DNA from 3 places in the Staphylococcus parequorum genome. Region 1 is predicted to be linked to each of the others. Evidence: riboswitches for the same ligand, from Rfam matches in the RefSeq annotation. Region 1 holds a riboswitch; each other region holds the start of a gene.
The links. Region 1 has a riboswitch for thiamine pyrophosphate ahead of AAA453_RS11115 (ECF transporter S component). Riboswitches for the same ligand answer to the same signal wherever they lie in the genome.

Region 1 (3,197 bases):
TAATCCATTTTGGTTTCTTCATCCAATTTGGAACATCATCATCTTGTATATCAATAATATTCTTCCATTTTTCAATAAATTTATCTTTCTTATCTCTTGCTTTCTGAATATCTACACTTCTACGAGTCTTACGCGTAAATTCTGTCGTTTTGTCTTGTAAAGTTTTCCAACGTTCCATCGTTTGGTTCGTTACAGTGTCTTTACTCGTTCTAGATAATTCTGGTTCTTCTTCGCCTAATTCCTGTTTTGTTAATGGTAATGATCTTCTTAAGAATAAGAAATTCCAAATTGACATTTGTCCCAGTAACCACATAATTATGAAAAATGTGTTAACGCTTAAGATGTCAATTGGTATAATTTCATCACTCTCAATTCTTCCATATAACACCAATTGTGTTATCAAATAACTAAACCCATAACTGAAAATAATCCATAAATAATGATATTTTCTATGTTCTTTATTTAACTCATCTTTATAAACGATATAACCAATGTGAATCACAAATGGTATTACGAAAATAATAGCGAAAAAACTATAAACTTGGGTCATCAAGATTAGCGTTATGATAAAGAAGAGAATACCAATAACTAAAAAGAATATTGAAATATCGTAGTCATATCGTGTTGTTCTAAATAAAGTCATTCCTAGCATAATTAATCCAATGCCAAATATAATTATTAAAATGGCGCTAACTACTGGAAAATTCCCTATGTAATTGCTCATTACCCTAATTATTTCAGCAAAAAATGCGTTTATAAAATCCCATACATTATGAATGTGTAAATCAATTTTACCTTTGCCATTTAATTTATGAATCATTGGTAAATTAATTAAAATGATGAGACCTGTGAAAAGCGAAACGATGCCTATAATATAACTATATAATATCTCAGCGTGTTTCTTCATAAAAGACATACCATTCACCTCAAAGTTATTATATATTAACATTTAGCTCTTGTCTTTAATAATCTCAATAAATAAGTCTATAGTATGATATAAATTAGTTGTATAGTCAAATTTCCACATATACCTTTACTCTAAACAATTTATTTAATATTACTTTTAATTTTACAGTTTTCTCCTCCATTTTTTAAGTACTTTTGTTTAGCCCTTTGCTCTTCGTGGTATTTAGGTTGTATAGATGATTAAACATGAAGGAGTGTTTTGTTTATGAGTAAAGAAGAATTAAATAAAAAAGCAGCTGAAAAAGCTAAAGAAACTGAAGATAAATTAAAAGATGAAAAAGATTCATCTGAAAAAAATAGCGAAGAAACGCAAAAAAATATTCAAGATACTTTTGATTAATAAAAGTATCACTTAGACATAAATACCTGTGTCAGGCTTAATTATTATACTAGTAGTAGCTATTTGATAGCTATTCTACTTTGTGGGAGCGAAAATGCAGAATCAAATTTTTGATTGCTGTTTCGCTCTTTTTTTAGTTTTCTGCCATATTCCCTCACTTTCCGCCTAACATGAAACATATAGCTATTTTAATATAGTAGAAGGCTAAATATATCTTGAAATACATAATATTTTTTATTAGCTTCATTTACAACCTTGACAGAAGTGATTAAAAATCATACATTAGAGTTAAATTAAATAATCATTCGCACTAGGGGTGTTTAGTGACTGAGATGAGGTATACCCTCAAACCCTTTGAACCTGATCTAGATTAAACTAGCGTAGGAAAGTGTACTGCGATACTTATTAAAAAATGGTATCCGTATGCCTGTATTTAACGCGCACCTTTCTAGAAGGTTGTGCGTTTTTTTATATAGGAGGAGTATATATGTCAAAAGGATTAAAACTTTCTGAGATACTAGTAACTGTATTAATAGCAGTAGTTTTCGCCGTCATTTATAACATTTGGAATTTTGTCTATAAAGCACTACAAGTTACAGGGCTTCATTTTGAAGAACTAACTTACGGAGCCTGGTTTATGGCAGCTATTGTAGCTTATCTTATTATTCCAAAAGCAGGTATCGCTATTTTAGCCGAATTTGCTGCAGGTGCTGGTGAAACGATTGTCATGGGCCGTTTTGATATTGCTACAATGGTTTATGCTTTAATACAAGGATTAGCATGTGAACTCATCTTTGCGCTTTTCAGATATAAATCTCGCTCAGCAATGGTTGCAATGTTAGCCGGTTTCTTGGCTTCAGTATCAACATTGCCATTAGATTTTGCTTATGGTTATCTCGGTGAAATAGCTGGTTGGAACCTTACATTATATATAGTATTTAGACTTATAAGTGGAATTGTCGTAGCAGGCCTTTTATCTTACTATATTGTGAAAGCCTTAGATCAAACTGGTGTCACTAAATTATTCAGACCTGCAACTCAGAGCGATTACGACAATTTATAAGGAGCAATAAACTTGATAGTCACAAAAAATTTACGTTTAAAATACCCTAACGGTCATAATAAAATATTTGATAATTTAACACTTCATATAAAAGACAAAGAAAAAGTATTGCTCTTAGGTCCTTCTGGTTCAGGTAAAAGTACGTTATTAAACGTTTTAAGTGGTATCGTTCCTAATCTTATAGATTTACCTATGAAATATGATGAATTACAAATTGATGAGGATTGTGGCGTTATTTTTCAAGATCCAGACACTCAATTTTGTATGCCAAAAGTATATGAGGAACTTGCTTTTGTTTTAGAAAACTTGCGTGTACCACGCGATGAAATGGAAAGCCGTATTCAATCTGCCTTAGCAGCAGTAGATTTAAATGTCGATGAAAATCAACATATTAATCAATTAAGCGGTGGAATGAAACAAAAATTAGCAATTGCAGAAACTTTGTTACAACAAGCAAACACCCTATTCTTAGATGAACCAACAGCAATGCTAGATGTGGATGCAACTGCGGATTTATGGCAAAAAATAAAAGCATTGTGGCATGACCAAACTGTATTAATTGTAGAGCACAAAGTAGAACATATTTGGCAACATGTTGATCGTGTCATTCTATTAAATTATGATGGTGCCATAATAGCCGATGCACCTCCTAATAAGATATTGCATGACTATGAGCATCTATTAACGGAATATGGTGTGTGGCATCCTAATGCTTGGCAATCCGCCCCACCATCATTAAAAACACAACATGTTTCAACTACACAACAATCAGATGATACCTTTAAATTTAAAAACGGCTTGATTAAACGAGGTAAACAGCAACTAATC
Region 2 (3,197 bases), 200 kb from region 1:
CGCCTTTGACTACCCACACATCGTTTGCACCTGTTTCAAATATCTCAATCACACGACCAATTGGAGTATCTTCATTAAAAACGGTACAGCCAATGATATCTGAATAATAAAATTCATGTTCTCCAAGCTCTATTTCTTCATGATCACGTTCTTGTAAAAGTGTTTCACCTTTTAAGTGCTCGATATCATTAATGTTATTGATACCTTCAAACGTAAGCATATGCAGTCCTTTATGCATACGATATGAAGCAATTTTAAATTTAAGTGGTGCTTTATCTTTACGTGCTATTTCAACAATTTCCCCAGGTTGAAAACGTTTATCTGTAAAATCAGAATTAGATTTTATTTTTACTTCGCCTTTAATACCATGTGTATTAACAATTTTTCCAACTTCAACTTTCATATATGTGCCTCCGATAAATGTATCTTATAAGTGTTGTGTAATTTTTATGTATTATTTAATTATTATAACATGTATAAATCTAACATAGTAATACATTCCTCACTAGAAAATTTTCTTATTCTCAACTATTTTAAAGCACTGATTATAATATTTCTCATTAAAAAAAGAGCACCTAAAACGGTACTCTTACAAATACTATATTTGTTTAATAAGTTTAAAACTTATTTTTGGTCGTCGAATTTTTTCAAAATACCTTCTCTTGATAAGATATTGTGAACTGTATCAGTCGGTTTAGCACCGTCTTTTAACCATTTAAGTGCTAATTCTTCGTCGATTTTAACTTCTGGTGCTTTCACATTAGATGGGTTGTAAGTACCGATTTGTTCGATATTACGACCATCACGTGGTGCACGAGCATCTGCAACTACGATACGATAGAATGGATTTCTTTTTGAGCCTAAACGTGTTAAACGAATTTTAACTGCCATTTATATTCTCTCCTTTTAATTTCATAAGTATTTATTTTCTACAAGAAATAATGATACCAGTTCTTCTGATATTTGTAAAGAGGTTATCCTTTACCAATTTTAAAAAAACATTTTTTTCTCATCAATCGCCTTGTAAACTACGCGCTTTTGTCAATTTCCTCTTTTCATGCACTTTATACATCTATGATATACCTTATGTTATTTTAAGTCTCTTGACATCTATATTTAAAAACTATACATTGAGACTAAATTAAATAAACGCATGCACTAGGGGTGTTTTTAACTGAGATGAGTACAACTCAAACCCTTTGAACCTGATCTAGCTGAAACTAGCGGAGGAAAGTGTGAAAGATTTTATATCATATATTCAAGGGGCAATCTTGCCTTTTTACAATATCACTATTTTATCATTTCTAATACACAACTTTCTATAGTGAGGGTTGTGTATTTTTTTAATTTGAATTTTTTAAAATTTTAGGAGTGAAAGTTATGAATAAAACTGTTTTAGTAACAGGTAGTAGTAGAGGTTTAGGTGCAACGATTGCAAAAACATTATCGCAACAAGGGTATAATATTATAATCAATTATTACAAAAATAAATCGTTAGCAGAAGATCTTGTTTCTGATATCGGATCAGATTGTGCAATTGCTATTCAAGCTGATATCACAAATAGAGATAATATTGATCACTTAATTGAACAGGCCACTCAATATTTCGGAAAAATTGATGTCGTAATTAACAATGCACTCGTAGGTTTTAAATTTGATCCTACACAGCAAAAATCATTTAAAGATTTAACATGGGTTGATTACCAACAACAAATAGATGGTACTTTAAAAGCTGCCTTCAATGTAACACAAAGTGTCATGCCTCAATTTTTAGAAAGACAGCAAGGTACTATTATTTCTATCGGTACAAATTTATATCAAAATCCTGTTGTACCTTATCATGAATATACAACTGCAAAAGCTGGATTAATTGGTTTTACTCGTAATATTGCTGCTGAACTTGGTCAATTTGGTATTAGAGCCAACGTGGTGTCAGGAGGCCTCTTAAAAACAACTGACGCAAGTGCTACAACGACGCCTGAAGTATTTGACATGATCGCACAAACAACACCGCTTAAGCGTGTGACTTCACCACAAGACATTGCAAACATGGTTGCATACTTAGCTTCTGAACAAGCAAACGGTATAACTGGACAAAATTTCACTGTAGATGGTGGCTTAACGATGAATTAAAAAATTATAATTAGGAGGTGCTTTCTATGTCTGATAAAAATCAAAAACAACTTAATATTGGCGTTTTATTATATGCTTGTGGTCATCACCAAGCTGCGTGGCTAATGCCGAATTCTAGTGTGAATCGTATTGGTGAAATTACTTATTATCAGGAATTAGCTCAACTTGCTGAAAAAGGACTATTCGACGCAGTATTTTTCGCTGATAATCAATCTTTTCCTGCAAAATCTTCTACTGATATGCCAGCATTTTGGTTCGATCCTATCGTCAGTTTATCTGCTATTGCTCATGTGACAACGCACATTGGACTGGTCGCAACAATTTCAAGTACGTTCTCAAACCCTTTTACTGCATCTAGACAATTGCTCAGTCTAGATCATGTATCACATGGACGTATAGGTTGGAATCTTGTCACCTCTATGACAGATTTAGAAGCCTTAAATCACAGTATGGAATTGCTCCCTGATCATAATGAACGCTATGAAATTGCTGCTGAATTTGCAAAAGTGATGAATCAGTTATTCACATCTTGGGATAACGAACATTTTCTACATGATCGAAAAAACAAAAAAATTATTAATGATGATTACATTAATGCTATTAATCATCATGGTAAACATTTCAAAGTTAAAGGACCATCAACAACACCAAGCAGTCCACAAGGTCGTCCAGTAGCTATGCAAGCTGGCGCATCTTCACAAGGTATTGCCTTGGCAACTCAATATGCAGATGCAGTGTATTCAGTATCCTGGAACTTTAAACAAGCACAAGCTTTTCGAGAAAAGCTTGATCAACAATTACAATTATCACAAAACAGTAATAGATATATCAAAATTTTTCCCGGTCTAGTTACATATGTCGCTGAAACTTACGAAAAAGCCTATGCTAAGAAAGAAAAATTAGACAAAGCCTTACCTGTGGAAACTGCATTAAAACAATTAAGTTTCTTTATTCAACAAGATTGTCAAAACTGGGAGTTAGATGAATCCGTGCCTCCCCTACCTCCTGTTGAAGATTTTACAGGACCAGTTGGACGTTACGAAACAATATTGGAAATCATTCGT
Region 3 (3,197 bases), 1.0 Mb from region 1:
GGCAAGTTTGGTGTTGCCACAGTAGCATAAGGTAATAAAATGTTTTGCAAGTCAGCTTTAGCATCCTCATCCATCAACGAGTCACCACTTTTAGCTAACATTACAGGATCTATCACATAAGGGATCTCTGGATATTGCTTTAAATAATATTGTATTAATTCCATCATTTCTTTTGAAGCAATCATGCCTGTTTTCAACGCATGAGGCAACTCATCATCAAAGATACTTTCTAATTGCTCGGATAACCAACTTGTTTCTATGTTATGAATATGTTGAACGCCTTTTGTGTTTTGCGCTACGATACTCGTAATCGCAGCCATACCGTATACGCCACAAGCATGAAATGATTTTAAATCTGCCATGACGCCTGCGCCACCCGTTGGATCAGTGCCTGCTATAGTTAAAGCAATTTTAGGTTTATTCATTATTAACCCCTCCATAAGGCCATTCTTCTTCCGTGAATGACATATTAAAAAATTTACGCTCATGAACTGTACTCTGTAAGAAACAATCTTTTATATCATCTTTCTCTTGTTTCGTACAATTTTGTGTCAATTTATCCATTAAATTATCAAAAACATGCACAAGTTCATCCATTTCGGTACTATAAAATTCAAACCATTTTGCCAAAATAGAATTGGTATTCAAAGTATTGTCTTGTAACGCTTGTTGTGCAATAACTTGATACACATATGGACAAGGCGCCATGGCAGCAATTGTATATGCTGCATTTTCTTTAGCAAAAGCATTAAAATACATATGTTTAATATAGTGATCGCCACTCGGTGGCCAAACTTTTTCTTTTACTATTTCATTGTAAGGTTCATTTACATATTCAGCCAATATTTCGTGTGCCTCTACTTCTCCATCAACTATAAATTGGATCTGCTCAACTAAAAATTTCACATCTTCCATTTGCTCCATTTTAGGTATAAGTAATGCGTAAATATTAGCAAACTCCTTTAAATAAGATGCATCTGCTCTTAAATAAAATTTAGTAGCATCTTTCGATAAATGACCTTGTAACATTTCTTGTATAAATGGATCATTATAGATGTCATCAATAATAGGCTTGGCATCTGTTTTTAATTCTTTTGAAAATAACACTTTAAGTCCTCCTAAATATAAAAAAACTACATTCCAAGTAAGAATGTAGTTAATTAATAGAAAGGCTAAGCAATTCAATTATAAATTAAACTACTTTCCTACGTTGGCATTAACCAAATCAGGTCGTAAGGGTCTGAACTAAATCATCTCAGCCATAAAGGCTCCCCTAGTAGATTTTCATATATTATTATTTCTTTAAACATAACAAATGTAGTATGACATTGCAAAAGAACGTACTTCAATAAAAAGTCTATGTTGTATATATCATAGAAATTGTACATTAACTAACTAGAAGGTGTAGTTATCTCAGCAGAAAATATGCACAAAAAAGTGCCAACAAAGTTTCTGACTTTGTTGGCACTGTTCTATATTATTAATAATTAATTACTGACTAAATTATGCAGTAACCCATTGTGAAGCGCCTGCAGTGTTATAAAGTTTAACTGCTGCTGCATCTTGTACTGATTCAGGTGCTTCTGTTGGAGATACACCTTGGTAAGCTGCTGGTGCTACTGAATCCCAAGTACTTTGTAGGAATTGGTATTTACCTGCTGCACCTGATGATGGGTTAACAGCGTTAAGGTCGCCGCCTGATTCACGTTGAGCAATTGCTTGTAAATGAGAGTTAACATTTACTGATGAACCACTTGAAGCTTCACTTGATTCTTTTGAAGCAGATTCTTGTTGTGGTTGTTGAGTTGTTTCAGTTTTTGGTGCTTCTTGTTGAGCTGGCTCTGCAGCTTGTTCAGCTGGTGCTTCTTGTTGAGCTGGCTCAGCTGCTTGTTCTGCTGGTGCTTCTTGTTGTGCAGGTGCTTCAGTTGATCCTCCACCAAAGCTCCAGCTAAAGTTTGTACCATCTGATTCAAAGCTATAGTCTGTACCATTATAATTAAAATCTATGTCATAAGCGCCTTCTTGTACAGGTGCTTCATTTAATTGTTCTGAATTTGATTGCGCTAATTGAGCTAATTCTGCTTTGTCTACGCCTTGTTCTGAAGCGTCAGCTGAATTTACTGCTCCTGTTACGCCTAATCCTAGTGCTAAAGTTGATGCGATTACTGTTTTTTTCATTGTTAAAAAGTCCTCCTATAAGGTGATTAATTTATTTTATGATTAATTTGCAAGTACAATTATACCATTCAAAAATTCTTTGTAGGTTACAGTGAAATAAAAAAAATAAGCTTTTTTTTACAACCTAATTACATCAACAATACTCATTTTTATGTATATTTAAGCATATAAGCACTATCATGATAACCTTTTGTACTATTATTGGCCCTATAACCTTGTAACATCTTCGTAATTAAACTGATTATTCTGTATTATATAAATGCTATAACTCGCATTTTTAAGATGTTTTGTGAATTGAAATTTACAGTGCTTTTACATTCCTTTATTTTTTGTCGCATATATTTATGGATATAATATGTAAAGCTATTCCTCTAGATTGGGCATTATTAAGAGGAATAGCCTGAAAGAAGTATAATTGATAGTAGGATTTAATGTATATTAATTGGAATAGTTTAATGTGGGATAAATTTTAAGTGGGAGTTTATACAATTTCGTATATATCATTTTCTTGAATATTAATTTCGTTGAATGATTCATGTTCTTGCTCTAATGGGAATGGTTCAAAAAGTTCATCAGTTTCATTTTTAATTCGTGGAGACATGAATTTAATTGTTTCAATATAAAGTTCTGATACAAAATGCATCTGTCCTTCTTTTTCAAATTTACGTGATTGCATTTGTCCCGTAATACCTACAAGTGATCCTTGATTGATATACTTTTCAATATTGTCAGCAATTTTACCAAATGCTTTACAATACAAGTAATCACAGACTGTATTTTGATCTTTATCTTTATAGTTTCTATTTACCGCTACACAAAAGGTAGCTAATTTCTTGCCCTCCTTTTCATAAATTTTGGGATCTTTTGTTAATCGTCCTACAATGACGATGTTATTAATCATAGGTCACCTCCTTTGTGTTTTAATCATAATTAAATTTATAAATTGAGTCAAAACTCACTTTTCCATAAACTAAAAAGTAAATTACTACTAATTTCTACAAATTTCACCTTTCTCTTTT

Region 2: another riboswitch for thiamine pyrophosphate. It lies ahead of AAA453_RS10045 (3-oxoacyl-ACP reductase); the one in region 1 lies ahead of AAA453_RS11115 (ECF transporter S component).
Region 3: another riboswitch for thiamine pyrophosphate. It lies ahead of tenA (thiaminase II); the one in region 1 lies ahead of AAA453_RS11115 (ECF transporter S component).

Annotation. Positions count from the first base shown of each region.
Region 1 covers NZ_CP150682.1:2,259,462-2,262,658, forward strand. The annotation lists gene auxA (lipoteichoic acid stability factor AuxA) at 1-916, opposite strand, end outside; gene graF (glycopeptide resistance-associated protein GraF) at 1,172-1,306, shown strand; TPP riboswitch at 1,609-1,710, shown strand; gene AAA453_RS11115 (ECF transporter S component) at 1,794-2,369, shown strand; gene AAA453_RS11120 (ABC transporter ATP-binding protein) at 2,382-3,197, shown strand, end outside.
Region 2 covers NZ_CP150682.1:2,061,176-2,064,372, forward strand. The annotation lists gene rimM (ribosome maturation factor RimM) at 1-403, opposite strand, end outside; gene rpsP (30S ribosomal protein S16) at 625-891, opposite strand; TPP riboswitch at 1,151-1,249, shown strand; gene AAA453_RS10045 (3-oxoacyl-ACP reductase) at 1,381-2,133, shown strand; gene AAA453_RS10050 (LLM class flavin-dependent oxidoreductase) at 2,160-3,197, shown strand, end outside.
Region 3 covers NZ_CP150682.1:1,236,676-1,239,872, reverse strand. The annotation lists gene thiD (bifunctional hydroxymethylpyrimidine kinase/phosphomethylpyrimidine kinase) at 1-425, opposite strand, end outside; gene tenA (thiaminase II) at 418-1,107, opposite strand; TPP riboswitch at 1,186-1,285, opposite strand; gene AAA453_RS05840 (transglycosylase family protein) at 1,504-2,178, opposite strand; gene AAA453_RS05835 (single-stranded DNA-binding protein) at 2,660-3,079, opposite strand.